Regions from separate parts of the Acidovorax sp. KPB24-03 genome, predicted to be linked through region 1. Evidence: predicted binding sites of a transcription regulator. Region 1 holds the regulator's gene; each other region holds the start of a gene.
What was found. The regulator FliA, encoded in region 1, starts transcription of late flagellar genes. The targets are predictions, from matches to a motif close to CTAAAGTTTNNNNNNNNNNNGCCGNTA.
Positions count from the first base shown of each region.

Region 2: fliS (flagellar export chaperone FliS) is a predicted target of FliA. The motif match lies at 1,148-1,174, and genes of this name have one in related genera.
Region 3: AC27KI_RS03050 (flagellin) is a predicted target of FliA. The motif match lies at 957-983, and genes of this name have one in related genera.

Region 1 covers NZ_BAAJYR010000291.1:1,025-3,287, reverse strand. Annotated here, with positions in the region: gene AC27KI_RS19385 (hypothetical protein) at 1-359, shown strand, start outside; gene AC27KI_RS19380 (RNA polymerase sigma factor FliA) at 481-1,197, opposite strand; gene AC27KI_RS19375 (hypothetical protein) at 1,202-1,999, opposite strand; partial or broken gene flhF (flagellar biosynthesis GTPase FlhF) at 1,992-2,263, opposite strand, start outside.
Region 2 covers NZ_BAAJYR010000009.1:26,327-28,589, forward strand. Annotated here, with positions in the region: gene fliD (flagellar filament capping protein FliD) at 1-1,045, shown strand, start outside; gene fliS (flagellar export chaperone FliS) at 1,205-1,630, shown strand; gene AC27KI_RS03065 (flagellar protein FliT) at 1,633-1,932, shown strand; gene fliE (flagellar hook-basal body complex protein FliE) at 2,251-2,263, opposite strand, start outside.
Region 3 covers NZ_BAAJYR010000009.1:23,436-25,698, forward strand. Annotated here, with positions in the region: gene AC27KI_RS03045 (flagellin) at 1-746, opposite strand, end outside; gene AC27KI_RS03050 (flagellin) at 1,132-2,263, shown strand, end outside.

The sequences.
Region 1 (2,263 bases):
AACTCGAAACCACGCTGTCTGAAGTCGAATCCCGGTTGAAAGACGTCGGTGCCGCCCTGCTGGAAACCGACGCGCTCGCGGTAGAACGCACCGCCCCCCTGTTGCGCCAGGCCGCTCTCGATCTGTCCCAGGCGCTCCAGAAAATCCCCCGCCCCACCGAATTGCCGGCCGACATCCAGCGCCGCATCCAGGCCCTGCGCAGCCAGTTGTCCCAGCAGCGGGAACAATTGGCGCGCCTGTCCGCGTTGACCGAGCGCCAGGTGGCGACCCTGCTGCCGCCCCAGGAGGCTGCGACCTACGGAAACGGTGCTCCGGCACGCTCGGGCGGCGCCGCTCGGATCTACCGGTCGCAGGGCTGATCCCGCCCGGCTTCCCCTTCGCTCCTGGCAAAAGCCAGCCTCCCAAAGCAAAAAGGCCGCATCTGCATGCGGCCTTTTTCGTTGGCGCCAGGGGCGCGTCCGGTGGGACGGCGGCGCTCCGCTAGTGGCTGCGCATCTTGGCCCGCAGCCGGGCGATGGACTGGCTGTGCAACTGGCAGATGCGCGATTCGGTCACGCCCAGCACGGCCGCGATCTCCTTCAGGTTCATGTCGTGCTCGTAGTACATGCCCATGATGTGCTGCTCGCGCTCCGGCAGGCTCTTGATGGCGGCCACCAGCGAGGCCTTGAGCCGCTGGTCGCGCAGCATGGCCATCGGGTCGGCTTCGCCGTCGGCCACGTGCCGGTCGAGAAACCCGTCGTCGCCGTCGTCGCCCCGCGTCATGTCTTCCAGGTAGACCAACTGCGTGCCGCGCACCTTGCCCAGCAGCGTCTGGTATTCGCCCAGGCTCAGGTCCAGCTCGGCGGCGATCTCGGATTCCAGCGGGCTGCGCCCGAGTTTCTGCTCCAGCCGGTGGACGGCGTGTTCGATTTCCTTCTGGCTCTTGCGCGAACTGCGGGACATCCAGTCGCCCTCGCGCAATTCGTCGAGCATGGCGCCGCGGATGCGCTGGGTGGCGAAGGTCTCGAACTGCACGCCCTGCGCCACCTCGTAGCGCGACAGGGCCTCGCTCAAGCCCATCATGCCCACCTGGATGAGGTCGTCCAGCTCCACGTTGGGCGGGAGCTTGGCGATCATGTGGTGCGCAATCCGGCGAACCAGCGGCACGTGCTGGCGGATCAGCGCATCGCGGTCGAGCTGTCCTTTGGCGGTGTACATCGGGTCAATGTCTCCGGGCGAAATGCGCTGCCGTCTCCGTCATGCCGAAGGGCGGGGTGGGGGTCGGCGTTGCGGCGCCAATGGTGCACGCGTTTTCCAGCAGTTGCAAGGCCAGGCGCTGCACGTCCTGGGCGTGGTTGGCGCGCACCGTGCTGGTCAGGATGCCGCTGCCCAGGTGCCGCTCGGCGCAGCGCTGCAGCGTGTTCAACGCCGCATGCGTCGGGTCGGCCTGGGCCGGGCCGCCGGGCGGCAGGATGGAGGCCACCGAGCAGTGCACGCCGGCGTGCATCGCCATGTGTTTCAGTTGCCGGTAGCTTTGCACCACGCTGTCGGGGCCGCCTTCGGCGATCACCAGGGGGATGGCCGAGGTCGCGCGCACCAACGGTGCCAGCACCTCGGCGCTGGCGTAGAGCACCAGCAGCGCATAGGTGCGAAAGAAGGGTTGCAGCGCCTGCATCGCGGCCGGGCCGTCGGCGGTCTGGCGGGCGAGGCGCTGCATGCCGTAGCCGGCCGGAATCACCGCCAGCGACGAGGCCGCCGGGCCGGTTTCGAGCGGGGCGCCGTTCTGCCAGGAGGGCTCGGCCAGCAGGTGGGCCAGGCCCGGCGCGTCGTCGGTTTCGCGGGCGGTGCCGTCCAGCACGGCGACGGGATACCCCAGCCGCTGCAGGCTGGAACACACCTGCCACAGGGTTTCCAGTCCGTAGGCGGCGTCGGGCTGCGCCACGACAGACACGACCCGCAGGTCCGACTGCGGCGTGATGCTGTGCAGGCTCGTGGCCTGGTGGAATCCGGTATCAAGCATCGACCAGTCCCCTTTCCGAGGCCAGCTCGGGCGAGTGCGAGAAGAAGAAGTTCAGGTCCGAAGCCTTGGGGTCGAAGGCCGACTTGGCGGGCGAGCGCATCGAGGTGCTGATGAGCTTGTGCGCATCGGCGGCCTCCCAGTCCTCGGGCACGCGCTGGCCGTTGGTCACGCCGCGCAGCACCATCTGGTGGCGGATCAGGGCGTCGATCGAAGGGCCGAGCTTCACGGCTTCGTCCACCTTGGACAGGATGGCCTGCTGCGAGC
Region 2 (2,263 bases), on a different contig from region 1:
GCTGGGGACCTGGGACTCCACCGCGAATCCACCGACCTTCGGCGTGGGATCCACGAAGCCGATCAATGTCTCGGTCAGCGCGACCGACACGATCACGAACATCGCCGCCAAGATCAACGAAGGCGATGCCGGCGTCACGGCCACCGTGTTGCGCGATGCCTCCGGCGAGCGGCTCCTGCTGCGCTCCAAGACCACCGGGGAAGCGTCAGGGTTTCGCGTGCAGGTGGCGGAGGACCCGGCGGCGCCGGGCCTCTCCAAGCTCGCCTTTGATCCGCAGAACTCCCCAGGCGTGGGCCTGGCGGCCAATACCATCCAGTACGCACAGAACACGCAGGCCAAGATCAACGGCATCAGCGTGACGTCCAAGGACAACACGTTCACCGAAGCCATTCCCGGGCTGACCCTGACGGTGTCGCAAGTGACCACGACCGACGTGGAAATGGGAGTGAAGGCCGATACCGCGACGATGAAGAAGAACATCCAGGATTTCGTGGATGCGTACAACGCCGTCAATGACCTGCTGGGTTCCTCGACCAAGTACGACAGCGAGAGCAAGACCAAAGGCGTGCTGCAGGGCGACAGCACGGCGGTTGGGCTGCAGAACTCGCTGCGGGCGGCCATCGGTGCCGCTGCGGGCGGCACCGCTGCCCTGCAGACGCTGTCCGACATCGGCCTGGAAGTCCAGCGTGGCGGCAAGCTGACGGTGGACAACACCAAGCTGGACAACGCGCTGAAAACGCCCGACACGCTCAAGCAGCTGTTCGCTTCCGACCCAGCCTCGGGCGGTACGGGCACCGGCGCCGCGGTTCGCATGAAGTCGTTCACCTCCGGACTGCTGTCGCTCGACGGCCTCATGAATAACAAGGCCGATGCCCTGGACCTGGAAGTCAAGCGCAACACCTCCGACCAGGACAAGGTGAACAATCGCGCGGCCGTATTGGAAAAGCGCATGCGGGCACAGTACACGGCGCTGGATACCCAGATGGGCAATCTTTCGGCCCTCAACAGCTACATCACGCAGCAGGTCGCCCAGTGGAACAAGTAAGTCCGGCGTCCGGGCCACCCGCCCCCGCGCGGGCTGGCCTGAACCCTGGATAAATCACCGCTGCGCCACTCTGTCAGAACGCCAAAACACCTCGTAAATGTCCTTGAGTTCCTTCTTGATCTGCCGATATTGAATGTAAGTAGCATGAAGGAGTTCTCGATGTACACGCCAGTCAGTTCCCGCGCCGCCTCGGTCTATCGGCAGGTCGGTGTGCAATCCAGTGTGGATGGCGCCTCGCCCCATCAATTGATCCAGATGTTGTTCGATGGCCTGGTGCAATCGCTCAACGCCGCCCGTGGCTCCATGCAGCGCGGCGACGTGGAAGAAAAGGGCCGCCACCTGGGCAAGGCCGTGCGCATCATCGAAGAAGGCCTCAAGGGCGGCCTCAACCCTGTGCAGGGTGGTGAGCTGGCTGCGAATCTCCGTGCGCTGTATGACTACTGCGTGGGCCGGCTCACCATGGCCAACCTGCGCAACGACGTCACCCTGGTGGAAGAAGTGGTCAACCTGATCGTGCCGGTGGCGCAGGGTTGGGGCGAGATCGGTGCCGGCGGCCGTCCTTCGGCCTCCGGTGGGAGAAACTAAGAATGTCTGAAATGCTCATCGATTACTACAAAGCCATCGAAGACAGCAGTGCCAAGATGTTGGAGGCTGCCAAGCTCAAGGATTGGGACGGCGTGGTTCGCTATGAAGGCGCCTGCGCGGTGCTCATCGAGCAACTGCGATTCAAGGCCCAGGAGCACGATCTGTTGCCGGAGCACCGCCGGGAAAAGACGCGCATCATGCAGCGCATCCTGAGCAACGATGCCCAGATCCGCTGCCTGGCGGAACCCTGGCTGTCGCAGTTCGAGCATTTGCTGGAGCGCCAGCCGCAGATGATGCATTGAGGAGGGGTGGGGCCCGCCCTTCGCCGGGCTGTCTGCCCGGCCAGTGCCTCCCGGCGCCACCGCGCAGCGCAGCGCAACGAACGGCAAGCCGGCATGCCTGGCGCGCAGTGCGCCTTCAGCCGTGTTGTTTTCAGGATCGCCGCCGCCGAGAGGGTTTGATGTGGGCGGTTCAGGGAATCGAAAACCCATGCGGCGCCGCTGTATCAGCCGCAGCGGTGCAAGGTATTACCAGTCAAATGGCCTTCCAGTGCAATAAGCACTAGGGCATTAAGCTATAAAAATAATAGCAAATGATGGGTTGGATGTTGCGGGCTGGCGTCAAACCTGCATG
Region 3 (2,263 bases), on a different contig from region 1:
GTCAGGAAGGCGGTCACGCCCGTATCGGCCGTCTTGTTGTTGATCGCCGAGATCACCTGGCCGAGACGTTCCACGCCGGAGCCAGCGGCCTTGATGCTTCCCAGGTCGATGGCGGAACCCGAACCGACCTGGATCGTCAGTCCGCCCGCAGGAATCGCGCTGCCGAAGGCGGAGATCGACGTGTCCGACGCATCCACGGCGATCGCGGTGCTCGTGCTCGAGTACATGATGCTGGACAGGCCCGAAGCGCGGGTGTCTGCCAGGGCGCCGAGCGTGACGTTGTCGCCGGAGTTGGCGCCCACCTGGAACAGGGCGCCCGCGAAGCTGCCGTCCAAGATCTTCTGGCCGTTGAAGCTGGTCTGCTTGGAAACGCGGTCGATTTCGTCGGTGAGTTGCTTGACTTCGGATTGCAGCGCGGCCCGGTCGGCCTTGCTGTTCGTGGCGTTGCTGGCCTGAACGGCCAACTCGCGCATCCGCTGCAGCATGTCGCCGACCTTGCCCAGGGCGCCTTCTGCCGTCTGGGCCAGCGAGATGCCGTCGTTGGCGTTGCGGGAGGCCACGGCCAGGCCCTTGACCTGGGTGTTCATGCGCTCGGCGATGGCCAGGCCGGCCGCATCGTCCTTGGCACTGTTGACGCGCAGGCCGGAAGACAGCCTCTGCATGGTGGTCGTCAGCGAAGCTGCCGACATTCCCAGATTGCGCTGGGCGTTGAGTGAGGCGATGTTGGTGTTGATCGTCGAGGCCATTACGGAACTCCTTCGCAAAAGGGACAAGGCACAGCTGCCGTGGCCAAGGACACCACCATCAGCGGGCAACCCTAGCGTTGGGAGAATTCTCCTCAGGTGGGGTTTTCCTGGCGTGGGGAAAAAAGGGCGGAAAACCATCCATATCCACCCTTGTGGGAGCTGGCTGACTCGGGCGGTGCCGGGGAAAGCCGATTTTTTTGCATGGAGACGCTCAAGTTCTCCAGGGGCTGCCCGATAACCTAACCAACAGGTTCAAGCGAATTTGTTGACCGGCAAGCGATGGATGGGTTCACGTGACTGCCGCCCCGGTCTTGGCAGCTGGCCATGGGGGTCAGCGTTGTGATCGGCGGTCTAGCCGGAATTTAAGTTACCAAGGAGCATTTCAATGGCCTCTACCATCAACACCAATATTGCTTCGCTCAACGCACAGCGCAATCTGGGCATGTCTGCGAACTCTCTCACCACCTCGATGCAGCGCCTGTCTTCCGGCCTGCGCGTCAACAGCGCCAAGGACGATGCCGCCGGCCTGTCGATCGCCGAGCGCATGAACACCCAGATCAAGGGTCTGACCGTGGCAGCCCGCAACGCCAACGACGGCATCTCGCTGGCCCAGACGGCAGAAGGCGCCCTGGGCAAGGTCGGCGACATGCTGCAACGGATGCGTGAACTGTCGGTGCAGGCCAGCAATGCCACCAACAGCACCAAGGACCGCGCTGCACTGCAGTCCGAAGTCAAGCAGCTCACCGACGAAATCGACCGTGTGGCCAAGCAAACCAGCTTCAACGGCCAGAAGATCCTGGACGGCAGCTTTGCGGGCGCCCTGTTCCAGGTCGGTGCCAACTCCGGTGAAAACATCACCGTCGGCGCTCTGACCAATTCCTCGGCTTCCGGCCTGTCGAACATCGAATACTCCACGGGCAGCGTGACCGCCCTGAATGCTTCCGACACGACGGTCACGGGCTTCGGCACCAAGATCGCCGCCGGTGGCCTGACCATCCAGGTGGGCTCGGCATCCGCCATCGATCTGGGCGAAATCAAGGCCGCTGGCTCTGGTGTGGAACGCCTGGGCCAAGTGGTGTCCGCCATCAACAACAAGTCCGCCGACACCGGTGTGACCGCCTTCCTGACCAAGAAGGACGACGGCACGTACGACCTGGAATTTGCTTCGTCCAAGCTGACCAGCGCAACGCCTCCTGTGCCGGAAACCATCACCTTCGGCGGCACGACCGGCTTCTCCGTGGCGAACACGGGCTTCGCCGCCCCGACGCTGGCGGCCGCCACCGGTACCGACAAGAAGGGTATCGACACCGTGACCGTCGCGACGCAAAAGGACGCATGGGTTTCCCTGAAGAAGATCGACAGCGCGATCGACCAGGTGAACTCCGCACGTGCCGACCTCGGCGCTCTGCAAAGCCGCTTCGAAAACTCGGTGGGCAACATCGACATCCAGGCCGAAAATCTGTCGGCATCGCGTGGCCGGATCGTGGACGCCGACTTCGCCAAGGAAACGGCGAACC